4 regions of the Pseudomonas sp. Z003-0.4C(8344-21) genome follow, and region 1 is predicted to be linked to each of the others. Evidence: predicted binding sites of a transcription regulator. Region 1 holds the regulator's gene; each other region holds the start of a gene.
The links. The regulator FliA, encoded in region 1, starts transcription of late flagellar genes. The targets are predictions, from matches to a motif close to CTAAAGTTTNNNNNNNNNNNGCCGNTAA.
Positions count from the first base shown of each region.

Region 2: BLU24_RS05755 (methyl-accepting chemotaxis protein) is a predicted target of FliA. The motif match lies at 3,488-3,515, and genes of this name have one in related genera.
Region 3: motA (flagellar motor stator protein MotA) is a predicted target of FliA. The motif match lies at 4,051-4,078, and genes of this name have one in related genera.
Region 4: BLU24_RS07360 (flagellar protein MotY) is a predicted target of FliA. The motif match lies at 3,249-3,276, and genes of this name have one in related genera.

Region 1 is NZ_LT629756.1:4,631,863-4,638,996, forward strand. Features, by position in the region: gene BLU24_RS20895 (protein-glutamate methylesterase/protein-glutamine glutaminase) at 1-894, opposite strand, end outside; gene BLU24_RS20900 (chemotaxis protein CheA) at 944-3,214, opposite strand; gene BLU24_RS20905 (protein phosphatase CheZ) at 3,269-4,057, opposite strand; gene BLU24_RS20910 (chemotaxis response regulator CheY) at 4,075-4,446, opposite strand; gene fliA (RNA polymerase sigma factor FliA) at 4,614-5,354, opposite strand; gene fleN (flagellar synthesis regulator FleN) at 5,351-6,181, opposite strand; gene flhF (flagellar biosynthesis protein FlhF) at 6,298-7,134, opposite strand, start outside.
Region 2 is NZ_LT629756.1:1,225,928-1,233,061, forward strand. Features, by position in the region: gene clpB (ATP-dependent chaperone ClpB) at 145-2,709, shown strand; tRNA gene BLU24_RS05735 (tRNA-Asn) at 3,008-3,083, shown strand; tRNA gene BLU24_RS05740 (tRNA-Pro) at 3,093-3,169, shown strand; tRNA gene BLU24_RS05745 (tRNA-Lys) at 3,175-3,250, shown strand; tRNA gene BLU24_RS05750 (tRNA-Pro) at 3,348-3,424, shown strand; gene BLU24_RS05755 (methyl-accepting chemotaxis protein) at 3,588-5,213, shown strand; gene BLU24_RS05760 (HvfA family oxazolone/thioamide-modified RiPP metallophore) at 5,274-5,681, opposite strand; gene BLU24_RS05765 (NAD(P)/FAD-dependent oxidoreductase) at 6,064-7,134, opposite strand, start outside.
Region 3 is NZ_LT629756.1:5,776,448-5,783,581, reverse strand. Features, by position in the region: gene BLU24_RS26030 (molecular chaperone) at 1-638, opposite strand, end outside; gene asd (archaetidylserine decarboxylase) at 706-1,566, opposite strand; gene rhdA (thiosulfate sulfurtransferase) at 1,563-2,399, opposite strand; gene BLU24_RS26015 (HDOD domain-containing protein) at 2,442-3,980, opposite strand; gene motA (flagellar motor stator protein MotA) at 4,147-4,998, shown strand; gene motB (flagellar motor protein MotB) at 5,002-6,042, shown strand; gene BLU24_RS26000 (toll/interleukin-1 receptor domain-containing protein) at 6,295-6,780, opposite strand; gene BLU24_RS25995 (caspase family protein) at 6,780-7,134, opposite strand, start outside.
Region 4 is NZ_LT629756.1:1,574,380-1,581,513, forward strand. Features, by position in the region: gene bfr (bacterioferritin) at 1-53, opposite strand, end outside; gene BLU24_RS07340 (bacterioferritin-associated ferredoxin) at 254-472, opposite strand; gene BLU24_RS07345 (peroxiredoxin) at 785-1,387, shown strand; gene rnt (ribonuclease T) at 1,462-2,139, opposite strand; gene pyrC (dihydroorotase) at 2,136-3,182, opposite strand; gene BLU24_RS07360 (flagellar protein MotY) at 3,343-4,257, shown strand; gene BLU24_RS07365 (argininosuccinate synthase) at 4,387-5,604, shown strand; gene BLU24_RS07370 (hypothetical protein) at 5,734-6,450, opposite strand; gene BLU24_RS07375 (response regulator transcription factor) at 6,927-7,134, shown strand, end outside.

The DNA.
Region 1 (7,134 bases):
AGTGATGTCCACGCAAGGTTTGTAGTTCAGACGCTCGTCGCCCGGGAGGATTTTCACCGCGCCACGGCCGTCGATCATCATTTGCTTGCCACCCGGTGCCAGCAACGCCAGGCCCGGACGCAGGATGTCGCCGTCCTCGGCTTCCTTGACGCTGATGCGGCAGAGCTTGTCGAGGCGTTCGGCAAAAGCCTTGGTGAACGCCGCTGGCATGTGCTGGATCAGCACGATCGGCGCCGGGAAGTTCGCCGGCAACTGCGTGAGCACGCGTTGCAGGGCTACCGGGCCGCCGGTCGATGTACCGATGGCAAGCAGTTTGTAGGCTTTGCGTTTCGGTGCTACTGATGAAGCGCTTGCAGCGGATGCACGAGCAGGCGCAGGTGCCGGACGCGCCGGAACAGGGCTGCTGTGGCTGCTGTAGCTCGACGCAGTCGAAGGCGCAGGCGTCGGTGCTGGCGCAGCGGCAGGCGCCGGGGCGCTGTAGGCACTGAAACGACGGTTGCTGCGCGAAATGCTGTGAACCTTCTCGCACAGCAGTTGCTTGACCTTCTCGGGATTGCGCGAGATGTCTTCGAAATTCTTCGGCAGGAAATCCACCGCGCCGGCGTCCAGCGCATCGAGGGTCACCCGCGCGCCTTCGTGAGTCAGCGAGGAGAACATCAACACCGGGGTCGGGCAGCGCTGCATGATGTGCCGCACCGCCGTGATGCCGTCCATCATCGGCATCTCGTAGTCCATGGTGATCACGTCCGGCTTGAGCGCCAGCGCCTGATCGATCGCCTCTTTACCGTTGGTTGCGGTGCCGACCACCTGGATGCTCGGGTCCGCTGAAAGAATTTCCGAGACGCGGCGGCGGAAAAACCCCGAATCGTCCACCACCAGGACTTTGACTGCCATAAACACTCCATTAGGTGCAGCGGGACGTCAGCGCCCCGCCGCCCCGGATTCAAATACGCCGTGCGGCGTAACGCTTGAGCATGCTTGGAACATCGAGAATCAGTGCAATGCGGCCGTCACCGGTGATGGTGGCGCCGGACATGCCCGGAGTGCCCTGCAGCATTTTGCCCAATGGCTTGATGACCACTTCTTCCTGGCCGACCAGTTGATCGACGACGAAGCCGATCCGCTGGGTGCCCACCGAAAGGATCACCACGTGGCCTTCACGCTGCTCTTCGTGAGCGGCGGAGCTGACCAGCCAGCGCTTGAGGTAGAACAGTGGCAGCGCCTTGTCTCGCACGATTACCACTTCCTGACCGTCGACGACGTTGGTGGTCGACAGGTCGAGGTGGAAGATCTCGTTGACGTTGACCAACGGGAACGCGAACGCCTGGTTGCCGAGCATGACCATCAGCGTCGGCATGATCGCCAGGGTCAATGGCACCTTGATGACGATCTTCGAGCCCTGGCCCTTGGTCGAGTAGATATTGATCGAACCGTTGAGCTGGGAAATCTTGGTCTTCACCACGTCCATGCCGACACCGCGGCCGGACACGTCGGAAATCTCGGTCTTGGTCGAGAACCCCGGAGCGAAAATCAGGTTGTAGCACTCGGTATCGCTCAGGCGATCGGCCGCGTCCTTGTCCATCACGCCGCGTTTTACCGCGATCGCACGCAGCACGTTCGGGTCCATGCCTTTGCCGTCATCGGAAATCGACAGCAGGATATGGTCGCCTTCCTGCTCGGCCGCCAGCACCACACGACCGCCACGGGCCTTGCCCGAGGCTTCGCGTTCTTCCGGCGACTCGATGCCGTGGTCGACAGCGTTGCGCACCAAGTGGACCAGCGGGTCGGCCAGGGCCTCGACAAGGTTTTTGTCGAGGTCGGTTTCTTCACCCACCAGTTCCAGGTTGATCTCTTTCTTGAGCTGACGCGCGAGGTCGCGGACCAGACGCGGGAAGCGCCCGAAGACCTTCTTGATCGGCTGCATCCGCGTTTTCATCACGGCGGTCTGCAGGTCAGCGGTGACCACGTCGAGGTTCGACACGGCCTTGGACATGGCTTCGTCGCCGCTGTTGAGGCCCAGGCGCACCAGACGGTTACGCACCAGCACCAGCTCGCCGACCATGTTCATGATTTCGTCGAGACGCGCAGTGTCGACGCGCACGGTGGTCTCGGCTTCGCTGGCCGGTTTTTCAGGCGGTGGCGAGGCAGGCGCACGGGCCGGAGCCGGTGCAGCAGCGGCCGGTTTTGGCGCTTCGGCTTTGGGTTCAGGCTTCGGCGCAGCTTTTGGCGCAGCAACGGCAGCAGCCGGAGCCTTGGCGGCCGGCGTGGCAACGCTTGATGCGGAGCCAGCCGTCGCGGCGCTGGCGTCAAACTTGCCTTTGCCGTGCAATTCGTCGAGCAGCGATTCGAATTCGTGGTCGCTGATCAGGTCGCTGCCGGCTGCGGCGGCGGCCGGTGCAGCAGGTGCAGCCGGGGCCGAAGCGATCGCCGATTCCAGCGCATCGACGGCGAAGTTGCCCTTGCCGTGCAGCTGATCAAGCAGAGCTTCGAATTCGTCGTCGGTGATGTCGGAGCTGTCGCCTTTGGCCGGTGCGGCAGGAGCCGCGGCGGTCGGTGCGACTGCGTCAGCCGCAAACTGACCTTTGCCGTGCAACTGATCGAGCAACGACTCGAACTCGGCGTCGGTGATTTCATCGCTGGCCGGCACATCGGCGGCCGGCGCAGGGGCCGCAGCGGCCGGGGCTTCGGCTTCGGCCTTGACGGCGTTCAGCGAGTCCAGCAACTGCTCGAATTCGTTATCGGTGATGTCGCCGGATGCGTCGCCTTCGACGACCAGTTCCTCGATCATCTCAGCCACTGGCGAAGCTGGGGCTTCGTCGGCGCTTTGCGGCTCGGCCAGACGCGCCAGCGCGGCCAGCAGTTCTGGCGTGGCGGCGGTGATCGGTGCACGCTCGCGGACTTCGCTGAACATGCTGTTCACCGCGTCCAGTGCTTCGAGCACGACGTCCATCAGTTCTGCATCAACGCGACGCTCACCCTTACGGAGGATGTCGAACACGTTTTCGGCGATGTGACAGCACTCCACCAGCTCATTGAGCTGAAGGAAGCCGGCGCCCCCTTTTACAGTGTGGAAACCGCGAAAAATTGCGTTGAGCAGGTCTGCGTCATCCGGGCGGCTTTCCAGCTCGACCAGTTGTTCGGACAGTTGCTCAAGAATCTCGCCGGCCTCAACCAGGAAATCCTGAAGGATCTCTTCATCGGCGCCGAAGCTCATTAATGGGGTGCTCCTACAGGTCTAAAAACCCAAAAAACCCGAAATTCCGAAAATCTAGAATCCAAGGCTGGATAACAAATCGTCCACATCGTCCTGACCGGACACAACGTCTTCTCGTTTATCGGCATGAATCTGCGGACCTTCACCCTGCGAGAGATGTTTTTGTGGATCTTTTTCGGCAAGCATCGCGGCACGGTCATGTTCGATGCCCGCAAAGCGGTCGACCTGACTGGCCATGAGGACGAGTTTGAGCAGATTGCTTTCGACTTCGGTGACCAGTTGGGTCACGCGCTTGATCACCTGACCGGTGAGGTCCTGGTAATCCTGGGCCAGCAGGATGTCGTTGAGATTGCTCGACACCGCACGGTTGTCCGTGCTGCTGCGTGACAGAAAACCGTCGACCCGGCGCGCCAGCTCGCGGAACTCTTCAGCCCCGACCTCGCGACGCATGAAGCGACCCCAATCGGCGCTCAACGTCTGGGCTTCATCGGCCAGACTGTTGACCACTGGCGTGGCGCTTTCCACCAGATCCATGGTGCGGTTGGCCGCGGCTTCCGTCAGCTTGACCACATAGCCCAGGCGTTCGGTGGCGTCGGTGATTTGCGACACTTCCTCGGCCTGCGGCATGTGCGGATCGATCTGGAAATTGACGATCGCACTGTGCAGTTCACGCGTGAGCTTGCCCACTTCCTGATACAGGCCACGGTCACGGGTCTGATTGAGCTCATGGATCAGTTGCACCGCGTCGCCGAACCTGCCTTTTTCAAGGCTCTCGACCAGTTCGACCGCGTGTTTTTTCAGGGTCGATTCAAAATCGCCCTGTGAAGATTCGTTATGCTCCATAGCTCCCCCGCGCGTTCTCAGCCGATGCGTTCGAAAATCTTCTCGATTTTGTCTTTCAACGCCTGAGCCGTGAAAGGTTTGACCACGTAGCCGTTCACACCGGCCTGAGCGGCTTCGATGATCTGCTCACGCTTGGCTTCAGCGGTCACCATCAACACTGGCAGGTGCTTGAGTTTTTCATCGGCGCGCACGTGGCGCAGCAGGTCGATACCGGTCATGCCCGGCATGTTCCAGTCCGTTACCAGAAAGTCGATGCTGCCGCTGTTGAGCACCGGAATGGCAGTGGTGCCATCGTCGGCCTCGACGGTGTTGGTGAACCCAAGATCGCGCAGCAGGTTCTTGATGATCCGCCGCATCGTTGAGAAGTCATCAACGATGAGGATTTTCATGTCTTTGTTCAATTCGACCTCCAAGCAGTCTTAAACGCGCCCAGCACCTGGACGCGCCACTTCAATCAATCGGCGCAGCACTTAAAGTTTGTCTGGAGCACAACGGATCGAGACCGGCGCCGCTCATCACCGCACCAGCCTCGTTTCGCAGTGTCCCCACACTGCCTTCAGCGCGCTCGCCACTCCCCCAAACGCCCCCGCAAACGGGCCGCGCACTGGCTGTGTAACTGGCTGACCCGCGATTCACTGACGCCAAGGACTTCACCGATCTCCTTGAGGTTCAGCTCTTCGTCATAGTACAGCGCCAACACCAGTCGCTCACGCTCCGGCAAATTGGCAATCGCGTCCGCCAGCGCCGTCTGGAAGCGTTCATCTTCCAGATCGCGTGACGGCTCCATATGAGCACTGGCGCCATCCTCGTGCAGCCCTTCGTGTTCGCCGTCCTGCAAGAGGTCGTCGAAACTGAACAGGCGGCTGCCCAAAGTGTCATTCAGAATCCCGTAATAATCGTCGAGACTCAATTGGAGTTCGGCCGCAACCTCGTGATCTTTAGCGTCACGGCCGGTTTTAGCTTCAATCGAGCGAATTGCGTCGCTGACCATCCGGGTATTGCGGTGGACCGAGCGTGGCGCCCAATCCCCTTTGCGCACTTCATCGAGCATCGCGCCGCGGATTCGAATGCCCGCGTACGTTTCGAAACTGGCGCCCTTGCTGGCGTCGTATTTGGTCGACACTTCGAGCAGGCCGATCATACCGGCCTGGATCAGGTCTTCGACCTGCACACTGGCCGGCAAACGTGCCAGCAAGTGATAGGCAATGCGCTTGACCAGTGGCGCGTAACGCTCGATCAACTCGTACTGCGCGTCACGCGCCGACTTCTTGTAAAGATTCATGCCACTGGCGGTCATATCACAGGCCCTGCGGTTTGCTGCACGAGACGCTCGACGAAAAACTCCAGGTGGCCGCGCGGGTTGGCCGGCAACGGCCACGTGTCGACCTTCTGCGCGATGGCCTTGAAGGCCAGGGCGCACTTGGAGCGTGGAAAGGCTTCGTAGACGGCGCGTTGTTTCTGCACGGCCTTGCGCACGCTTTCGTCATACGGGACGGCGCCTACGTATTGTAGGGCGACGTCAAGGAAACGGTCCGTGACCTTGGTCAACTTGGCGAACAGGTTGCGCCCTTCCTGCGGGCTCTGCGCCATGTTGGCGAGGACGCGGAAGCGGTTCATGCCGTAATCGCGGTTGAGCAATTTGATCAGTGCGTAGGCGTCGGTGATCGAGGTCGGCTCGTCACACACCACCAGCAACACTTCCTGCGCGGCGCGGACGAAACTGACCACCGAGTCACCAATGCCCGCAGCGGTGTCGATCACCAGCACGTCGAGATTGTCGCCGATGTCGCTGAACGCCTGAATCAGGCCGGCGTGCTGCGCCGGGCTCAGGTGGACCATGCTCTGCGTGCCGGACGCCGCCGGCACGATGCGAATCCCGCCCGGGCCCTGCAACAGCACGTCGCGCAGTTCACAGCGGCCTTCGATCACGTCGGCCAGCGTGCGTTTGGGGGTCAGCCCCAGCAGAACGTCGACGTTCGCCAGACCGAGGTCGGCGTCCAGCAGCATGACCCGACGGCCAAGCTCTGCCAGCGCCAGCGACAAGTTCACTGACACGTTAGTCTTGCCGACGCCACCTTTGCCGCCGGTCACCGCGATCACCTGTACGGGATGCATGCTGCCCATGTTATTTCTTTACCTTGTCTTGCATAGACGGAGGCCACATTACTGGCTGCGCGTTCCGGATCGGAACAATGCGTGGCAGACCATCGATGTAGGTACAAAAACTGTTCATGATTACCTCAGCCAACCTGCTTGGTCGGGCTGTGATAGATATCAGCGAACATGTCAGCCATGGCTTCTTCGCTGGGTTCTTCCTGCATTTGCACGCTGACGGCGCGGCTGACCAGTTGATGACGGCGCGGCAGATGCAGATCATCCGGAATCCGTGGGCCATCGGTCAGGTACGCGACCGGCAATTCATGACTGATCGCCAGGCTCAACACTTCACCAAGACTGGCTGTTTCATCCAGTTTAGTCAGAATGCAGCCGGCCAGCCCGCAACGCTTGTAACTATGATAAGCGGCGGTTAGAACCTGTTTCTGGCTGGTGGTTGCCAGGACCAGATAATTTTTTGAGCGAATGCCCCGCCCGGCCAGACTTTCCAGCTGCATGCGCAGCGCCGGATCGCTGGCCTGCAGGCCGGCGGTATCGATCAGCACCACGCGCTTGCGCAGCAGCGGATCGAGCGCCTGCACCAGCGACTGGCCCGGATCGACGTGGGTCACCGGCACATTGAGAATGCGCCCCAGGGTCTTGAGTTGTTCCTGCGCACCGATGCGGAAGCTGTCCATGCTCACCAGCGCCACATTCTGCGCGCCGTACTTGAGCACATAACGCGCCGCCAGCTTGGCCAGCGTGGTGGTCTTGCCCATGCCCGCCGGGCCGACCATCGCAATCACACCGCCCTCTTCCAGCGGCTCGACTTCCGGTACGGCAATCATCCGCGCCAGATGCGCGAGCAACATGCGCCAGGCCTGACGCGGCTCTTCGATATCGGTGATCATCGACAGCAGATCACGCGACAGCGGGCCGGACAGGCCGATGCGCTGCAGACGGCGATACAGATTGGCTTGCGC
Region 2 (7,134 bases), 2.7 Mb from region 1:
GGGCGCCAGCTAGACTTGCCTGACCTGTATCAACTCTCTGACGCTTGAATCTTGCAGAATCGACCGCATCTATAGCGGTATCTGGCAGGTTTCTTTATTCAGGATGGTTTCTTAGGTCCGGCCTGCTCAAAAGGAAGGTGACCCATGCGTATAGACCGTTTAACCAGCAAATTACAGTTGGCCTTGTCCGACGCCCAGTCGTTGGCAGTCGGCCACGATCATCCGGCCATCGAGCCGGCGCACTTGATGCAGGCCATGCTTGAACAGCAGGGCGGTTCGATCAAGCCGCTGCTGATGCAGGTAGGCTTTGACGTCAACAGCTTGCGTAAAGAGCTGACCAAAGAGCTCGATCAATTACCGAAAATCCAGAACCCGACCGGCGATGTGAACATGTCGCAGGATCTGGCGCGCCTGCTCAATCAGGCCGACCGCCTTGCACAGCAGAAGGGTGACCAGTTCATCTCCAGCGAACTGGTGCTGCTCGCCGCCATGGACGAGAACAGCAAGCTCGGCAAGTTGCTGCTCGGTCAGGGCGTGAGCAAGAAAGCTCTGGAAAACGCAATCAACAACCTGCGTGGCGGCGAAGCAGTCAACGACGCCAATCACGAGGAGTCGCGTCAGGCGCTGGATAAATACACCGTCGACCTGACCAAGCGTGCCGAAGACGGCAAGCTCGATCCGGTGATCGGCCGTGACGACGAAATCCGCCGTACCATTCAGGTTCTGCAACGTCGCACCAAGAACAACCCGGTGCTGATCGGTGAGCCAGGCGTGGGTAAAACTGCCATCGCCGAAGGTCTGGCCCAGCGCATCATCAACGGCGAAGTGCCGGACGGCCTCAAGGGCAAGCGTCTGCTGTCGCTGGACATGGGCGCGCTGATTGCCGGTGCCAAGTACCGCGGTGAGTTCGAAGAACGCCTCAAAGGCTTGCTCAATGAGCTGTCGAAACAGGAAGGGCAGATCATTCTGTTCATCGACGAACTGCACACCATGGTCGGCGCCGGTAAAGGCGAAGGCTCGATGGATGCCGGCAACATGCTCAAGCCTGCGCTGGCCCGTGGCGAGCTGCACTGCGTCGGCGCGACCACGCTCAACGAGTACCGCCAATATATAGAGAAGGACGCGGCGCTCGAGCGGCGTTTCCAGAAAGTGCTGGTGGATGAACCGAGCGAAGAAGACACCATCGCGATTCTGCGCGGCCTCAAAGAGCGTTACGAGGTCCACCATAAAGTCGCGATCACCGATGGCGCGATTATCGCCGCGGCCAAGCTCAGCCATCGCTACATTACTGATCGGCAACTGCCGGACAAGGCCATCGACCTCATCGACGAGGCCGCCAGCCGCATCCGCATGGAAATCGACTCCAAGCCGGAAGTGCTCGATCGTCTGGAGCGGCGCCTGATTCAGCTGAAAGTCGAATCCCAGGCGCTGAAGAAAGAAAGCGACGACGCAGCGAAGAAACGCCTGGAAAAACTCCAGGAAGAAATCGAGCGCCACGAGCGTGAGTATTCCGATCTGGAAGAAATCTGGAACTCGGAAAAAGCCGAAGTGCAGGGTTCTGCACAGATCCAGCAGAAGATCGAGCAATCGCGTCAGGAACTGGAAGCGGCCCGGCGCAAAGGCGATCTGAACCGCATGGCCGAGTTGCAATACGGTGTGATCCCGGATCTGGAGCGCAGCCTGCAAATGGTCGACCAGCACGGCAAGAGCGAAAACCAGTTGCTGCGCAGCAAGGTCACTGAAGAAGAGATCGCCGAAGTCGTGTCGAAATGGACCGGCATCCCGGTGTCGAAAATGCTCGAAGGCGAGCGCGACAAGCTGATGAAGATGGAAAGCCTGTTGCACAAACGCGTGATCGGTCAGGAAGAAGCAGTCGTGGCCGTGGCCAACGCGGTACGCCGTTCGCGCGCCGGGCTGTCTGACCCGAATCGTCCGAGCGGTTCGTTCATGTTCCTCGGCCCGACCGGTGTCGGTAAAACCGAGCTGTGCAAGGCGCTGGCCGAATTCCTCTTCGACACTGAAGAGGCGATGGTGCGTATCGACATGTCCGAGTTCATGGAGAAACATTCCGTGGCTCGTCTGATCGGCGCGCCACCGGGCTACGTTGGCTATGAAGAGGGCGGTTATCTGACCGAAGCAGTGCGGCGCAAGCCTTACTCGGTGATCCTGATGGACGAAGTCGAGAAGGCGCACCCGGATGTATTCAACATCCTGCTGCAAGTGCTCGAGGATGGGCGCCTGACCGACAGCCATGGCCGTACGGTGGATTTCCGCAACACGGTGATCGTGATGACCTCGAACCTTGGCTCGATGCAGATCCAGGAACTGGTCGGTGATCGTGAAGCGCAGCGTGCAGCAGTGATGGACGCGCTGACGTCGCACTTCCGTCCGGAGTTCATCAACCGCGTCGACGAAGTGGTGATCTTCGAGCCGCTGGCGCGTGATCAGATCGCGGGCATTACCGAGATCCAGCTGGGCCGTCTGCGCAGCCGTCTGGCCGAGCGCGAGTTGAAGCTGGAATTGAGCCCGGAGGCGATGGACAAGCTGATTGCCGTCGGTTACGACCCGGTCTATGGCGCACGGCCATTGAAGCGTGCGATTCAGCGCTGGATCGAAAACCCGCTGGCACAGTTGATCCTTTCCGGTCACTTCATGCCAGGCGACACCGCAACCGGCACCGTCGAGAACGAGGAAATCGTTTTCAACTGATGCCATGCGGCAAGGAAAAAACCGAGGCCCCACATTGTGGGGCCTTTTTTTTCGTTAGGCTGTTGAACTCAAAGGAAAAGGCTTGTAAAGTGCGCCCCGCAGTCAGTCACCGGCAGCGTTTCAACTCACTGGGTTGAAAACTGAAATAAGTTGCAAATCATTAACTTGAAAGCAATTTAGGGGGTTGACAGAGGTGCTCTAGGTTGTAGAATAGCGCGCCTCAGACACACGAACGCAGCGATGCGAAAACGGTGTCGAGAAGCTTCAGGTTTCACCGTTGTAAATTGAAATATGTAGTTCCGTGATAGCTCAGTCGGTAGAGCAAATGACTGTTAATCATTGGGTCCCAGGTTCGAGTCCTGGTCACGGAGCCAATTTCAAACCGGGGTATAGCGCAGTCCGGTAGCGCGCCTGCTTTGGGAGCAGGATGTCAGGAGTTCGAATCCCCTTACCCCGACCATTTTTGGGTCGTTAGCTCAGTTGGTAGAGCAGTTGGCTTTTAACCAATTGGTCGTAGGTTCGAATCCCACACGACCCACCATTTTTGAAACCAGTTAGCGCTGGGATCGAATCTTAAGATCAGAGGCCAAAAGCGCTGATCGAAGAAGGCGATCTTTGAAAGGTCGCCTTTTTTTTACCGGGGTATAGCGCAGTCCGGTAGCGCGCCTGCTTTGGGAGCAGGATGTCAGGAGTTCGAATCCCCTTACCCCGACCATATTGAAAATCCTCGTATCGAAAGATACGGGGATTTTTTTTGGCTGCTGAAAAGGCAAATCCCTTCAAGTCGTCATACAACCGGCCGATAGCCCGCTAACACGAGGGGACTGCCATGGCTTCGCCCCTCGCATCTGGCCAATACAAGAATAAGGGCGTTCGTCATGTTGCTTCGTCAGTTGAATATTGCTCCGCGGGCTGCCTTTGGCTTTGCCCTGATCGCGGTATTGGTGGCCTTGCTGGGCGTATTCGCCCTCGGGCAGATGTCGAGCATTCGCGACAGTGAAGTCGCCGTGGAGACTCAGTGGCTGCCCAGCATTCGCGGCGGCGATGAGATCCGCGAGCTGATGCTGCGTATCCGTACCATCTCCTTGCGCATGGCGCTGGACGAAGATCCGAAGAACATCCCGACCTACCGCGGCCAGATGGACACCCGCGACAAAGAGCTCAGCGAGAAAATCACCGCCTACGACAATCTGGTCACCACGCCAGAGGGCCAGCAGCTCTATGACCAGTTCAAGCAGACCTTTGCCGCGTACCGCACCGGGATTGCCCAATCGTTCACCCTGGCCGAACAGGGCAAGCGCGACGAGCTGACCAAACTGCTGCTCGTCGACATGAAAACCGTGGTCGATGGCTCGGGCAAACAACTTAATGACCTGGCGGATCTGTTCGCCAAACAGGTCGCGCTGGAAAGCCAGAAGTCAGCCGCCCATTACGCCACGTCGCGCACCATCGTCAGCGTGTTCATCGCACTGGCGGCGCTTGCGACCGTGGCGCTTGCCATGCTGCTGACACGCAGCATCGTGCTACCGCTGAGCAGTGCAGTCAGCGCCGCTGAAAGCGTGGCGAAGGGCGATCTGACCCGTCCTATCGAGACTCAGGGCAATGACGAAGTCAGCCGTTTGCTCAAGGCACTGGCGACCATGCAGCAGAACCTGCGCGAGACCTTGCAGGGCATCAGCGGCTCGGCCACGCAACTGGCCTCCGCTGCCGACGAACTCAACGCAGTGACGCTCGACAGCTCCCAGGGCCTGCAACAGCAGAACAATGAAATCGAACAGGCGGCCACCGCGGTCAACGAAATGACCACGGCAGTGGAGGAGGTCGCGCGCAACGCCGTTTCGACCAGTGACGCCACTCGCCAATCCAGCGATTCGGCGCAACTGGGGCAGGAGCGGGTCAGCGAGACTGCCAGCGCCATCAGTGCCCTGGCCGCTGATGTGCAGCACACCGGCGAGTTGGTGCAATCGTTGGCCAATCAGTCCCAGGACATCGGCAAGGTGCTCGACGTGATTCGCGCGATTGCCGAGCAGACCAACCTGTTGGCGCTCAACGCGGCGATTGAAGCGGCGCGGGCGGGCGAAAGCGGGCGCGGTTTTGCCGTGGTCGCCGATGAGGTGCGCGCGCTGGCCCATCGCACCCAGCAATCGACCCAGGAAATCGAGCAGATGGTGCAGGGCATGCGCAACGGCTCGAGTCTGGCGCTGGAGTCGATGCAGGCCAGTGCGGCGCGTGCAAATACCACGCTGAGCATGGCGGCGCGCGCCGGTGAAGCGTTGCAGACGATCACCGCGTCAGTGCACGAGATTCACGAGCGTAATCTGGTCATCGCCAGCGCTGCCGAGGAACAGGCGCAGGTGGCGCGGGAAGTGGATCGCAATCTGGTCAACATTCGTGATTTGTCGGTACGCTCCGCGGCAGGTGCCGACCAGACCAGCGCCTCCAGCCACGAATTGTCGAAACTGGCCAACGCCCTGCAAGGCATGGTGCGGCGCTTTCAGTTGTAAGTGCCAGATATGAAAAAGCCGCGCTTTTCTTTAAAAAGCGCGGCTTGATTGCCTGCTGAATCAGGCGCCGTCTTGATCCTTCAGATGCTCGAACAGGCCTTTGGGCATCTTCTTGCCATTGGCTTCGAAGTTGGCCTTCACGTTGTTGTAGGCCTCTTGCTCGTCGATGAAACCGTCATGGTTGGTGTCGATCTTGTCGAAGTCGGACTTCGGCGCGACCTTGATGAACTCCGCACGGGACACCTTGCCGTCACCGTCGCTGTCGGTCTTGGCCATCGAAGCATCGCCGCATTTACCTTCACCGCATTTGCCTTCCGGCGCTTTCACCGAAGTTTCCGCGGAGGCGACCATGTAGCCCTGTGCCAAGGGCTGGGCAGCAAACACTGAACCGGACAACATCAGCCCACCGGCGAGCGCGGCGCCGAACAGGCCAATGGATTTTTTACCGAGGGTCGAAGTACGCGACATTGACATTCTCCTGGCTGCACAGCGCAGCCACACGTTAAGGACGAAGCCCTGAGCAGGTGCGCTCGGGTGTGGCCATTAAGCGGTGGCGGTGTATCGCGACTGTGTCGTGGCGCGCGGGGTTTGTAAGAGAAAGTGAGATATGCCTAGGGGGATACATTACGAGACAGAAATGCAGGGCAAATGTAGGAGTGAGCCTGCTCGCGATAGCGGTGCGTCAGTCAAATCGACTTGGCTGATTCACCGCTATCGCGAGCAGGCTCACTCCTACAATGGTCGGCGTGTAGCCCCGACTCCGAGCCAGGCACAAAAAAGTGTGGGAGCCAGCAGGCTGGCTCCCAAAGCAGAGGTGTACTGGGTCAGGATTTGCCTTCCCAGGCCTTGATCAATGCAGCTTCAGACGCGGCTCGGTACCGCGGCCGATCTTGCTGCCCAGCATCAGCATCGCCGTGCGAAACGGTCCGTACAACGCCATCTGGTGCATGCGGTACAACGATACGTAAAACATCCGCGCCAGCCAGCCTTCGAGCATCACGCTGCCCGTCAGATTGCCCATCAGGTTACCCACCGCCGAAAAACGCGACAGCGAGATCAGCGAGCCGTAGTCGGTGTATTTGTACTCCGGCAGGGTCTTGCCTTCGATGCGCAGCTTCAGCGACTTGGCCAGCAGCGAGGCCTGCTGGTGTGCCGCTTGGGCCCGTGGCGGTACGTTGCGATCGCTTCCCGGTTGCGGGCATGCGGCGCAATCACCGAAAGCGAAGATGTTTTCGTCGCGGGTGGTCTGCAGGGTCGGCAGCACTTGCAGCTGATTAATGCGGTTGGTTTCCAGACCGTCGATGTCCTTGAGGAAACCCGGTGCGCGAATACCCGCCGCCCAGACTTTCAGGCTGGCCTTGATCTGGTTGCCGTCGGCGGTGATCAGGCTGTCGGCAGTCACTTCGCTGACCGAAGCATTGGTCAGCACATTGACCCCGAGTTTTTCCAGGGTCTTGTGCACCGGCCCGCTGATGCGTTCCGGCAGCGCGGGCAACACCCGTGGGCCGGCCTCGATCAAGGTGATGTGCATGTTTTCCGGTTTGATCCGGTCCAGACCATAGGCCGCCAGTTCATGCGCAGCGTTGTGCAGCTCGGCCGCCAGTTCGACGCCGGTGGCGCCGGCACCGACGATGGCCACGCTGATCTGCTCGACCACATCGGTTTGCCCGGCGTGCGCACGCAGATAGTGGTTGAGCAGTTGCTGGTGAAAGCGCTCGGCCTGCTTGCGGGTGTCGAGGAACAGGCAGTGCTGCGCCGCGCCCTGAGTGCCGAAATCGTTGGTGGTGCTGCCGACGCTGATCACCAGCGAGTCGTAGGGCACTTCACGCGCCGGGACCAGTTCGATGCCGTTTTCGTCGTAGGTGGCCGCCAGCTGGATTTTCTTCTGCGCCCGATCAAGCCCGCTCATTCGCCCGAGCTG
Region 3 (7,134 bases), 1.1 Mb from region 1:
CGGGCGCTGCCCAGCAGCAGCGCGGCGATGTAGGTCTGTTCCGGGCTCAGTTCAGGCGTGAGGCTGGCCAAATCGTCGCGCACGCGTCGGTGTTGCAAATGCAGGTCAACCGCGCTGCGATAGAGCTGATGCAGTTCAAACCACAGCTGCTCCGGCGGCGCGCTGTACAGCTGGGTGGCGCGCAGCAGTTGGCCTTTCAAGGCATGCGCGGCCCGTTGCAGGGCGGTGCTGACCAGGGCTGCGCGCTCCTTGCGGTACTTCGTCGCAATGCGCAGGACGATCTGTATATAGCCGATCGCCAGATGGCCTTGCAGGGCCTGGCACAGATTGCTGATCTTGCGCGAACGCTCGTCGAGCATGATCGCCTGATGCAGAAAGTGCCGCTCCAGATGCTGACAGACGAAATACACCTCGGGCCGCAGCAATTCGAGCAAGGCGAGGCGGTTGTCGCTGGGCGTGAGCAGTTGGTTCAGTTCGCCAAGGCCCTGATACAACTGGCGCGCGGTTTCGCCGATGTTGGCTTTGGGCAGGCTGGCGATCCAGCGCTTGAGGTCGCGCGGGTTCGCTTCGCAAAATGACAGGCGCGGCTGACTTGGAGTCGGGGCACGCAGCCGGAGTGGGGAATTGGTCTGGCTCATGCCAAAAACCATAGCAGCAAATGGCGGGGTGCGGGAGCAGCGCAATGCTGCACCCGCTGCGCTCGAATCAGGCTTTTGGCAGTGCCAGACCCTGGCCCATTTGCACTGGCGAACCGGCCACCAGCTCTTCGGCCCATTTCACTTGATCCGGGCCAAACAGCACAATGGCGGTCGAACCGAGCTTGAAGCGCCCAAGTTCCGCGCCTTTTTCCAGATAAATAGGCGCACGCGCGGCTTCGTCGTAGCGGAAGGTTTTCAGTTCGCGCTTCGGCGGCGTGACCAGGCCGGCCCAGACGGTTTCGATCGACGCAACGATCATCGCGCCGACCAGGACGACGGCCATCGGCCCGCGTTCAGTGTCGAAAATGCACGCTACACGCTCGTTGCGGGCGAACAGTTCCGGCACATTTTCGGCGGTGGTCTGGTTGACCGAGAAGATCCGCCCCGGGATGTAGACCATTTCACGCAGAGTACCGGCCAGCGGCATGTGCACGCGGTGGTAATCCTTCGGCGACAGGTAAATGGTGGCGAAGTCGCCGCCCATGAACGGCGCTGCGTTGGCCGCGTCACCGCCGAGCAGCTCCAGCACGCTGAAACTGTGGCCCTTGGCCTGGAACACGCGACCGTGCTCGATCGGGCCGAGCTGGCTGACCGCACCGTCGGCCGGGCTGAGGATCGCGCCCGGGGTTGGGTCCAGCGGACGCGCGCCGTCTTTCAGGGCGCGGGTGAAGAAGGCGTTGAAGTGTTCGTACGCGGTCAGGTCTTCGACCAGCGCTTGCGACATGTCCACCTGATAGCGCTTGGCGAACCATTGGGTGAAGGCATTCTTGAACCAACGCACGCGGCACTCGGCAATACAGCCGGCCAGGCGCGACAGCAGGTGATGCGGCAGCAGGTACTGGCTGAGGATAAACAGACGCTCTTTCATTGATTTTCCTTGGAAGCTTGAATCTCGACAGGCGTGTCGGGGTGGTTGCCCCATTCGCCCCAGGAACCGGCGTAGCCCTTGACCCGCGGATAACCGAGGGACTTGGCCACCAGATACGTGAAGCCCGACCGGTGATGGGTCTGGCAGTGGGTAATGATTTCTTTGTCTTTGCTGATGCCGAGCTGTTCGAGGATCTGCGGCATGTCGGTGCGGATGCGCAACTGGCGCGCCTTGTCCATGCCGGCAGTCCATTCGAAATTGACCGCACCGGGAATGTGTCCGCCCTTGGCCGCGAGGACTTTTTCACCGGAATACTCCAGCGGGCCGCGCGCATCCCAGATCGCCAGATCGGCAGCGCCGAGGCGGCTTTGCAGGTATTCGCGAGTGGCCGTCGGCCCTTCATGCAGGGTCAGCGCCACCGGGCCACCGACGGCTGGCGGTACCTGAATCGACATCGGCAGACCGTCGGCCAGCCATGCCGGCAGGCCGCCGTCTATATAGTGGTATTTGTCGTGGCCGATGACATCGAGCAACCAGATGAAGCGCCCGGCCCAGCCGCCGCCCTCGTCGTCATACACCACGTACACCGCATCCGGGCGATGGCCGAGCTCACCGAACAATGCTTCCAGGTCGGCTTTCGCCGGCAGCAGGCCCGGCGCTGGCGGCTGGCCGAACTGGGTGCGTTTCGGGTCGACAAAACGTGCGCCGGGCAGGTGACCCTCGGTGTAGCGCGCAGGGCTGGTCAGGTCCACCAGGATCAGTTCCGGGGACTCGAGCCGCGGGAGCAGGTCGCTCGGCTCGATGACGAGCGGCAAGCCAGAGAAGTCAGACATGCGAGGTCTCCAGAGCACAAAGGGGAGGATTGTAGCGCAGCCTCATCGGCCACGGCTGCTAAAGCTGTGCAGGGCTTTTTCGATGCACTGCGCAGTCTTGGCGAAGGCTTGCACGGTGATGTCGGCGAATGGCCCGCCGCCCTGGTCGGCGACGACGATCATGATCACTCGGCCATTGTTGACCAGTGAGCGCAGGAATAGATGTTCGCCACGGAACAGCGTGCGCAGGCTCGCTGGCAACAGCGCGGAAAACTGCGCATTGTTTTCCGGGGTGATCCGCACCTGCGCCTGTTGCGTCAGCAGGCGTTGCAGCACTTTGCTTTGACTGACGACGAAACTCAGCGCGCCGGCCTCCTTCGGCAGGCCGGCAGTTTGCTGCACGCGCAGCGTCGAGTGCGTGCGGTCGGCCATCAGAATCATCACCCGGCGCATGCCGCTGGCCACCAGCGCATTGCGTGCGGCGACGGTCAGGCTCATGGCGTTGGTGAAACGGCTGGGTTCGGCGAGCAGTTCGGCGCATTGCCGACGCCACTGGCCGAGGTCGTCCGACGACGGTGCTGCCGCGGGCAGCATGCCTTCGGGCAAGCGTCGCGTGCCCCACGGCCAGAGCAGCGCAACTGCCGGGTGCCACAAATCCGGCATGGCGTGCTGCCGCGCGCTGTTCGCCGCTTGCTGGTGCAACTGCTGTTGCACCTCGTCCATGGACATCTGCAGGTAAAGGCTGGTCAGGTACTGCCAGCGTTCGCTGTGCGGACTGTCCCAGGCCTGATGCGCCGACAGCGCCAGCCCATTGGCCAGCAGCACGGTATTGGCCGGCTGATTGAGCCAGCGGCGCAGGGTCGGGTCATCGTCGAGGCGGTTTTGCTGGCGCAACGGATGTTCGCTGTCGCGGGCGATACGCAGCACCTGCACCAGTTCACGCTGTTCGTTGAGCAGCAGTTTATAGCCTTGCTGGACCCAGATCGGCAGACGCCAGGCCTCGACCAGCGCATCGGCAATTTTCAGCAGGCGTACGCCAAACAATTGCCTTTCGACGAGGTGCGCCGGTTCGCGTTTATGAATCACCCGCAGCTCCCATTCCTCAAGCAGTTGCGGAAAGGTCAAGGCCAGCGGCCACAGCGGCGAGAGAAACAGCAGGCTGCCCCAATGGATGTCCTGCCACAGCCGCGCCAGGCGACTGGCAAAAAAACCGTTGGCCTGTTGCGTCGCGTGCTGACTGATCAGCTGCAACTGGCGCAGGGCCTTGGGAATCTGCATCTGTGGTTCGGCGGGCAGGCGTGCGAGCAGTTCTTCGGTACGAGCAAGGCCGAGGCGGTTGATGGCGACCTCGAGATTTTCCGCCGGCGTGGCCATGGTGCCGTGGGTGTGACGATTGGCCTCACGCAGGATGCTCAAGGCCAGCGCCGGGCTGTCCTGCATAAGATCGGCGATGTCACGCAACGAGCTGCGATTGTCGCGGATCGCCCGGCAGACTTTGTCGTGCGCCGCTTGCGGGACGGGCAGACGGACGCTGTCGAGCAGCTTGACCCAGCCGTCGAGGGTGGTCGGTTTTGCGTGTGGGACGTTCGTTTCATTAGCCATGTCTGGACGGGATCTTCACTGACTGTAGACGCGCCCGGCATGGGCTAAATTGGCTTTTCGCCTGAACTGGCTATAGTCTGGCGCAGTTTTGCCGATAAGTAGAAGAAGAGATTTTTTAACTTCCGAATATGACCTTGAACCCGACTTAAACAAGTACCTTCTACCTATGGCTAAAATTATCGGCATCATCGTCGTATTCGCGAGCGTGCTCGGCGGATACGTGCTCTCCCACGGCAAGATTGCCGCCCTGATCCAGCCCTTCGAGGTGATGATCATCGGCGGTGCGGCCCTCGGCGCATTCCTCCAGGCCAACCCTGGTTATATGACGATGCACGTGCTCAAGAAATCCCTGAGCATGTTCGGTTCGCGTTTCACCCACACCTTCTATCTTGAAGTGCTCGGGCTGATCTACGAGATCCTCAACAAGAGCCGCCGCGAAGGCATGATGGCGATCGAAGGCGACATCGAAGATGCCGCCGCGAGCCCGATCTTCGCCAAGTACCCGGCGGTGCTCAAGGATGAGCGCATGACGGCGTTCGTCTGCGATTACCTGCGCATCATGTCCTCCGGCAACATGGCTCCGCACGAACTGGAAGGCCTGTTCGACATGGAGCTGTACAGCCTCAAAGAAGACCTCGAACACCCCTCCCACGCGGTCAACGGCATCGCCGACGGCATGCCCGGTTTCGGTATCGTCGCGGCGGTACTCGGTATCGTGGTGACCATGGCCTCGCTGGGCGAGGGCGACCAGGCGTCGATCGGTCTGCACGTCGGTGCGGCGCTCGTCGGTACGTTCTTCGGTATTCTCGCGGCGTACGGTTTCTTCGGCCCGCTGGCGCACTCGCTGGCTCACGATGCCAAGGAAGAACTCAACGTCTACGAAGCCATCAAGGCCTCGCTGGTGGCCTCCGCTTCCGGCATGCCGCCGTCGCTGGCGGTCGAGTTCGGTCGCAAGGTTCTGTATCCGGCCCACCGTCCAAGCTTTGCCGAGCTGGAACAAGCCGTTCGCGGTCGTTAAGAAATGGAAAATAATCAGCCGATCATAGTCAAGCGCGTCAAGCGCATTGCCGGCGGGCACCACGGCGGGGCGTGGAAAATTGCCTTCGCCGACTTCGCCACCGCGATGATGGCGTTCTTCCTGGTGCTGTGGCTGCTGTCCACGGCGACGCCGGAGCAGAAAATCGCCATCGCCGGTTACTTCAAGGACCCGGTCGGCTTCTCCGAAAGCGGTACGCCGTACATCATCGATCTGGGCGGCACGCCGACCCTGGCGCCGGAAAACACCCTCAACCCGGAAGTGAAGTCGCAGCCGCAGCCCGACAAGGTCACGGTCGACACCGAGCAGGTTGAAGGCATGGCCGAGCAGGTCGAGAAAGAGCGTCTGGAGCTGTTGTTGCAAGAATTGCAGAACAAGGTTGACGAGAACCCGCAGCTGCAGAAATTCAAGGACCAGATTCTCTTCGAAATCACGCCGAACGGCTTGCGCATCCAGATCATGGACGCCGAGAACCGGCCGATGTTCGACTCAGGTTCCGCACGCCTGAAGCCGTACTTCGAAGACATCCTGCTGGCGATGGCCGACACCATCAAAGCGGTGCCGAACAAGATCAGCATCAGCGGTCACACCGACGCCAAGCCTTACATCGGCAGCGGCGACTACGGCAACTGGGAGCTGTCGGCCAACCGCGCCAACGCCGCCCGGCGTGCCTTGGTCGCTGGCAGCTACCCGGATGCGCAAGTGGCGCGGGTGGTCGGTTATGCCTCGTCGGCGCTGTTCGACCGCGAGAACCCGTTCAACCCGGTCAACCGCCGTATCGATATCGTCGTGCTGACCAAGAAGGCCCAGGCGGCCATCGAGGGTGCGCAAGGTGCCGATGCTGCCAAGCCGGCGGATCAGAGTCAGAACGGTGCTGCACCGGCGGCGCCTGCTGATCCGAACGCGTTGCCGGCGGATCAGCAACCGGTGCCCGCGCATGAACTGCGTGAGCGGCTGAATCTGTTTGATGATGCCGCGCCGAAGCCGGCTGAGCCGGGTGGGGCGGTGCCAGCGCCGAAGCAGTGATTGTTAAAAAAACCGACAGTGATGTCGGTTTTTTTTGCCTGATTGTTTCGGCTTGAGGATTACTGTGCCGCGAAGATCGCAGCCCCTCACCCCAGCCCTCTCCCGAGGGAGAGGGAGCCGATCTCCGGTATCTCAGAACCAGAGTTCGACCGTGATATCTCGGGTCGGCGTACCCCTTGAGCGCGGCGCGGTCAGTCCCCTCTCCCTCCGGGAGAGGGCTAGGGTGAGGGGCTCTTCAGGCATGACAATGGTCTAGAACCCGCGCCGAATCCGGTTCTTCAGCTGTTCATGAAAGAACTCGGCATTGCGCTTGTAGCTGCCCTTGATCGATTCATTGATCGAATCCAGCGCCATCGAGCGTTTGCTCATGACTTCATCGCGATAGGCGTCGATGAAAAAATCCAGATCGCTGTTGGTGCTCAACTTCGGCCATTTATCCAGATACAGCGGCAGCTCCGCCGGGCCGGTCTTGAACGAGCAAATCCGTCGGTTGCTGATGGTCGCTTCGCCAATCTCGAACGGCACCCACCACGACAGCGCCGTCTTCTCTGAAACCACTGCCAGCAAATGCGTGCACTCGGTGATGTTGCGCGTGATCACCCCGGTGATGTCATCGGTGGTCTGCGATTCCGGGTCGAGCACGTCGAGGTAAGTCTTGATCTTCGCCTGGGTCAGGCGGGTATTGATAGCGATCGCGTGGGCGCGGTCCATGTGGCGGTAGCTGATGAATACGGGCATCAGAAATGTCCTTTAATGGCGAGTTCACGGTAATACGCACCGAGGGCCGTCAGGCGGCAACCGGTGGAGTGGAGGGCGGCGTAGTACATGTGTTCGGCGTCGACCGGCTCGATCAGGCTGTGGCGGTTGCATTTCTGCAACTGAGCGAAGATCTCGCCATGCTCGGCCACGAACGTCGCTTCGGTGGGTTCGTAGCTGGGGTCCAGTGCGAACACCGACTCGGCTTCGGCGAACCAGTCCGGCAATTTGCGCAGGATTTCCTTGGGAATCAGCGGCGAGACCTCGCGCAGGGAAATGAACTGCGAAACATTGGTCTTGAAGACCGGCCGCTGCTCCCAGGCATCCAGAGCGTTG
Region 4 (7,134 bases), 3.1 Mb from region 1:
TCATTGGCGAGGATCTTGTTGAGATGCTGGATGACGGTAATGTCGCCTTTCATGATCGGAGTCCTGCCCTGTAATCGCGGTATATAAGGCGGAGTTTGAGCTTCACACTTATAAGTGTCAAACCTAAGTTATTGAATAATATATGAAAATTAATCGGAATAAGAATGTTTGTGTTCCGCGTCTTGACGCTAAGCGATTGATTTTCAGGCATAAAAAAACCGGACATAAGTCCGGTTCCTTGAAATTGGGCTGATCAGGCGGCAGTAAATTCTGCAGGATAAGGAATCGAGGCCTGAGCGGTTTGCAGCTTGGTCAGGGTTTCGCGAACCACTTCCTTGGCCAGGCACGCACATTTGCCGCACTGGCTGGCGACGCCGGTCGCCTGGCGAACTTCCTTGTAGCTGCAGCAACCTTCATAGATCGCTTCGCGGATCTGTCCGTCGGTGACGCCAGTGCAGAGGCAAACATACATAAGTAAGAACCGTCGCTGGTTGTGACTCAATTGCGATGGATCTTAATGTTAACGAGAATGATTGTCAAAGTGCTTTGCGGCAGCTTTTGGCGTTATTTGGCTCATGACTGACGAACGGTGTTTGAGCGTTGCTTGCCTGTCCTTATAAATGCTCAACGGACAGCCGACGTGGAAAATCCGTTGAGGACAGGCCAAAAACGCAGTGTATGATGGTCGTCCCTTGCGAAGAGGGTTCGTGTCACAGGGCTGTCGCCTGAGGGTGGCAGGCTGGCCCGGACCCTGAACTTCAAGTCTTTACACCAGGAGATATCAATGAGCGTACTCGTAGGCAAACAAGCCCCTGACTTCACCGTCCCGGCCGTACTCGGCAATGGCGAGATCGTTGACAGCTTCACCCTGTCCTCGGCCATCAAAGGCAAATACGGCCTGGTGTTCTTCTACCCACTGGACTTCACCTTCGTCTGCCCGTCCGAGCTGATCGCTCTGGACAATCGCATGGCCGATTTCAAGGCACGTAACGTGGAAGTGATCGCTGTGTCGATCGACTCGCACTTCACCCACAACGCCTGGCGCAACACCCCGGTCAACAATGGCGGCATCGGCCAGGTGAAATACACCATGGCAGCCGACATGAAGCACGACATCGCCAAGGCCTACGACGTTGAGTCCGAAGGCGGCGTGGCGTTCCGAGGCGCGTTCCTGATCGACGACAAGGGCGTTGTCCGCTCGCAGATCATCAACGACCTGCCGCTGGGCCGTAACATGGAAGAGCTGATCCGTCTGGTCGACGCACTGCAATTCCACGAAGAGCACGGCGAAGTCTGCCCTGCCAACTGGAAGAAAGGCGACAAAGGCATGAACGCTTCGCCAGAAGGCGTTGCGGCTTACCTGACCGAGAACGCTGCTGCCCTGTAAGGCGCAACGTCGAGGTATAAAAAAACCGGCCCAAGTGGCCGGTTTTTTTGTGCTCGGGTTTTATTCGATGAGGATCAATCGTCGAAATCTTCCCAGCCGCCCATCTGCTTCCAGCGGTTGACGATGCCGCAGAACAGCTCAGCGGTTTTCTCGGTGTCGTAACGTGCCGAGTGCGCCTCGCGGCCATCAAAATCGATGCCGGCGGCCTGACAGGCTTTGGCCAGCACGGTTTGACCGTAGGCAAGACCGGCCAGCGTCGCGGTGTCGAAGCTGGAGAACGGGTGAAACGGGTTGCGCTTCATGTCCAGGCGCGCAACCGCGGCGTTGAGGAAGCCCAGATCGAAGCTGCTGTTATGCCCGACCAGAATTGCCCGCTTGCAGCCGTTGGCCTTCAGCGCCTTGCGGATGCCGCGGAAGATGTCGGTCAGCGCGGTTTCTTCGCTGACGGCCATGCGCAGCGGGTGATCGAGTTTGATCCCGGTGAACTCCAGCGCCGCTGCTTCGACGTTCGCGCCTTCGAACGGCTCGACGCGGAAGAAGTAGGTGTGATCCGGGTACACAAACCCCTTTTCATCCATGGCGATGGTGGTCGCGGCAATCTCCAGCAAGGCATCGGTGGCCGCGTTGAAGCCACCGGTTTCTACGTCGACGACTACCGGCAGGTAGCCGCGAAATCGTGCTGCCATCGGATGACGGGAACCGCCGCCGCCATTTTGACCGTCCAGTTCGTCGTCGAAATGCTCTTCACTCACGCGTGTTCCTCCAGCAGGCGCCAGCGCAGTTTTTCACCGGCGCGCAGCGGGATAACGGTCAGCTCGCCGAAAGGCAGGCTGGTCGGGGCGGTCCATTCTTGACGAACCAGGGTGATGCGATCGGTGTTCGTCGGCAGGCCATAGAAGCGCGGGCCGTTGAGGCTGGCGAAGGCTTCAAGCTTGTCCAGCGCGTTACGTTGTTCGAACGCTTCGGCGTACATCTCGATGGCGGCGTACGCGGTGTAGCAGCCGGCGCAGCCGCAGGCGGCTTCCTTGGCGTGCTGGGCGTGCGGTGCCGAGTCGGTGCCGAGGAAAAACTTCGCGCTGCCGCTGGTGGCGGCATCGAGCAAGGCTTCCTGATGCGTATTGCGCTTGAGGATCGGCAGGCAATAAAAGTGGGGGCGAATCCCGCCCACCAGCATGTGGTTGCGGTTGTACAGCAGGTGATGCGCAGTGATGGTCGCGCCGACGTTGGCCGAGGCCTCGTTGACGAACTGCACGGCGTCGCCGGTGGTGATGTGTTCGAACACCACTTTCAGCGTCGGGAACCGCTCAACGACCCGGCGCATGTGCTCATCGATGAAAATCTTCTCGCGGTCGAACACATCGACGTCGCCACGGGTGACTTCACCGTGGATCAGCAGCGGCATGCCGAAGTCGGCCATGGCTTCCAGCGCCGGGAAAATCTTGTCGATGCTGGTCACGCCGGAATCGGAGTTGGTGGTCGCACCGGCCGGGTACAGCTTGGCGGCGTACACAAAACCGCTGGCCTTGGCCTGACGAATTTCTTCCGGTTGGGTGCGGTCGGTGAGGTACAGCACCATCAGCGGCTCAAAGCGACTGCCGGCCGGGCGGGCAGCGAGGATCCGCTGGCGATAGCCGTCGGCTTCAGCGGCGTTGCGCACCGGTGGCACCAGGTTCGGCATGATGATCGCGCGCCCGAAGGTGCGAGCCACATCGGCAACGGTATTGGTCAACACGGCACCATCGCGAAGATGAATATGCCAGTCGTCGGGACGCAGCAGGGTCAGGCGGTCGGACATGGGGGGCTTCCAGGCGGGTCAAACTGAGGCGAATGCTACCGGAAAAGACTCTTGCAGGCACTCGCTATCAAGTTTTGCAGCAAGCGTCCGATATCCCGAAGGTATGCCGTAAACATTGTGTGAATCGGTGTTTGTGTTTCACAAGCCAATGGAGCCTCCCGTGCGCCAGCGTTATCTAGCCTTGCTCAGTGTGTTTGCCAGCCTCCCTGCGATGGCGCTCACCTACCAGACCCGTCTGGAGAACATTGAGTGGACGGTCGCCGGCGACAAGTTCGAGTGCCGTCTGACCCAACCGATCACCGATTTCGGTTCGGGCGAGTTTGTGCGCAAGGCCGGCGAGCAGGCGATCTTCCGCCTCAACGCCTACAACGCCATGCTCGGCGGCGGTTCGGCGACCTTGCTGGCGGCCGCTGCACCCTGGCAGCCGGGGCGTGGCGACATCAATCTGGGCAGCGTTCGGCTGGGCAGCGGCAATGTCCTGTTCAACAGTTCGCAGTCGCAGGCTGGCGGGCTGATCAGCGGGCTGCTGGATGGTCGCAGCCCGGTCGTGCGCCGCGCATCGGGTGATGGTCGGGTGTCGGAAGTGCGCCTGCTGCCGGTCAAGTTCAGCAAGGCATTCAACGATTATCAGACCTGTGTGGCGAAGCTGCTGCCGCAGAATTTCGACCAGATCAAGCAATCACAGATCGGCTTTCCCGGCGAGGGTGTTGATCTCGACCCGGCTGCCAAAGCCAAACTGCAAGTGATGCTCGAATACATGAAGGCTGATCCGACGGTGAACCACATCGAACTCGACGGCCACTCGGACAACAGCGGCAATCGCCTGACCAATCGTGAGCTGTCGCGCCGCCGAGCGCTGGCGGTGGTCGACTTCTTCAAGGCCAATGGCATTCAGGAGTCGCAGATCACTGTGCGTTTTCACGGCGAGCAGTATCCGATCGTGCCGAACACCAACAAAGCCAACCGTGCGAAGAACCGTCGCGTCAACGTGAAACTGGCGCGCGTCGCACCGACGACAGCCCCGGCGCCGGCGCCGCAAGCGAGTACGCCAGCCACGGCTGCAACGACTTCCTGACTCGCCGGTCATCGTCGCGCTCTCGACAGATTCTGTCGCTTTGTCGTCTTAAGCTGTCGCGCCTCTGTAAATTATCGCGTTGGAGCGGTAGACTCCCCGGCTTTCCGTAGAACCCCGTGGAGTGATGGCATGGCGGACGTAAACAAGGTCGTTCTGGCGTATTCCGGCGGCCTGGACACTTCGGTGATCCTCAAGTGGCTGCAGGATACTTACAACTGTGAAGTGGTGACCTTCACCGCCGATCTCGGTCAAGGCGAAGAGGTCGAGCCGGCCCGCGCCAAGGCCCAGGCCATGGGCGTCAAAGAAATCTACATCGACGACCTGCGCGAAGAGTTCGTGCGCGATTTCGTCTTCCCGATGTTCCGCGCCAACACCGTTTACGAAGGCGAGTACCTGCTGGGTACTTCCATCGCACGTCCGCTGATCGCCAAGCGTCTGATTGAAATTGCCAACGAAACCGGTGCCGACGCCATTTCCCACGGCGCGACCGGCAAGGGCAACGACCAGGTACGTTTCGAACTGGGTGCCTACGCGCTCAAGCCAGGCGTAAAAGTGATCGCCCCTTGGCGCGAGTGGGACTTGCTGTCGCGCGAGAAGCTGATGGACTACGCCGAGAAGCACGCGATCCCGATCGAGCGTCACGGCAAGAAAAAATCCCCGTACTCGATGGACGCCAACCTGCTGCACATTTCCTACGAAGGCGGTGTGCTGGAAGATACCTGGACCGAGCACGAAGAAGACATGTGGAAATGGACGGTCTCCCCGGAGAACGCTCCTGACAAAGCGCAATACCTGGAACTGACCTACCGTAACGGCGACATCGTTGCGCTGGACGGCGTTGAAATGACTCCGGCCACCGTGCTGGCGACGCTGAACAAGATCGGTGGTGCTCACGGTATCGGCCGTCTCGACATCGTCGAAAACCGCTATGTCGGCATGAAGTCCCGTGGCTGCTACGAAACCCCGGGCGGCACCATCATGCTGCGCGCGCACCGCGCCATCGAATCGATCACGCTGGACCGCGAAGTTGCTCACTTGAAAGACGAGCTGATGCCGAAATACGCCAGCCTGATCTACACCGGCTACTGGTGGAGCCCTGAGCGTCTGATGCTGCAACAGATGATCGACGCTTCGCAGGTCAACGTGAACGGCGTTGTGCGCCTGAAGTTGTACAAAGGCAACGTGATCGTCACTGGCCGCAAGTCCGACGATTCGCTGTTCGATTCCAACATCGCGACCTTTGAAGAAGACGGTGGCGCTTACAACCAGGCCGACGCGGCGGGCTTCATCAAGCTCAACGCACTGCGCATGCGCATTGCTGCCAACAAGGGCCGCAAGCTGTTCTAGGCATCACAGGCGGACGCACAACAAAAAGGGCGGCCTTGTCTTCGAGACAGGGTCGCCCTTTTTGCATCAATGGGTGATGGCTCCGACTGAGCATTTTTCCAGGCACCGGTGCGTGGCAGTGGTTCGTTTTCAAACTCTTCCCAGACGCGTCACCGCGTGTGAGCAGAGGTTGTAGACGATACAGAGCGTTTTGCCGGAGCCTTTCTTGATCTGCCTGGCTTGCAGCAGCGCATGTTGGGTAAGCAAGACATCCGATACGTGACTGGAAAGAAATACGATCACTCGTGATGTCTTGCGATCGAGGTTGCGGATGTTATTCAGAATCGTCGCCAGTTCCTTCGCTGCATCGACATTCCGTGCATCGATCAGATGCAAATGACTGACAAACGCCGGCAGTTGTATGTTGTGCTGAACGATCTGACTGGATTTTGCATTGCTGTCCGTCGGCGGGTCGGCCGCATTGTGGACTTTGCACGAATCTTTGCGCTCTACACTGCCAGACTCGCTTGAGACGATACAACTGGATAGCCCGAATGTACCTTGAACGCAGGGCTCCGTGGATGATGCGCTGCGCTTGTTGTCGCGTTCATTGTTATCTATCACTTTAAGAAAACTCTTGTCTTTATCAAAGTCTGAAGGTGAATAGAGGGAGCGGTAATTGAAGTTCAAAGTGATAAAGAAAAGAAACAGTAAATAAAAAGGAAAGCTTATCAGGAACCACACGTATATCTCCCTGTCTTCGTTGTCCAGAAATGGCAGGGAAACCGCCGCGGATGTTTCCGAGATGGCTGCAAATATGGCGATTACCGTCATTGGGTTTGCGATCTTGTTTTTGAGTTTTATCATGTGTGTACTCTTTATGTGTTGGTTGAATTTTTAGTTGGGTTCCAAGAGCTCATGTTTATAGAAAAAATATTGTGTTGGGTACAAATATCTTGTTTCAAGTGTTTATATTCTTGAGGGTTTTGTATGCCGGAGAAACACTGGGTTCTGCATATGTCCAATCGTTAAAGCATATGTTTCAGGGGGCGGATTCTGCGGCTTGAATCGTCGTTTGAGCGCAGAAACAGATCGCGATGAGTCCTGCTGTCAGTTCTGTACGACGTACCCTGAAACAAAATTAAAGGTGAAACTTCTTCGTAGGCCAAACAGTAAAAGTGATGGGTGATTAGGAAGTTATCGTTTTTTTGTAGGAATAATCCGCGATCGCTGTAGGGCATGTCTCTCGATGCAAGTGCATGTCAACCCTGGCATGCCATGGAGCAAGTGAGTGGGATATTGTGCGTGCTCTAAAAATTCGAACAGCGAAACTGGACTTGCCCATGAATAAAGTGCTGATCGTGGATGATCATCCTGTCATTCGTCTTGCGGTGCGTATGCTGATGGAGCGTCATGGCTACGAAGTCATCGCAGAGACGGACAACGGTGTGGATGCGTTACAACTTGCTCGAGAACAAATGCCGGATATTGTCATTCTGGATATTGGTATTCCGAAACTTGACGGTCTGGAAGTTATCGCGCGCCTGAGCT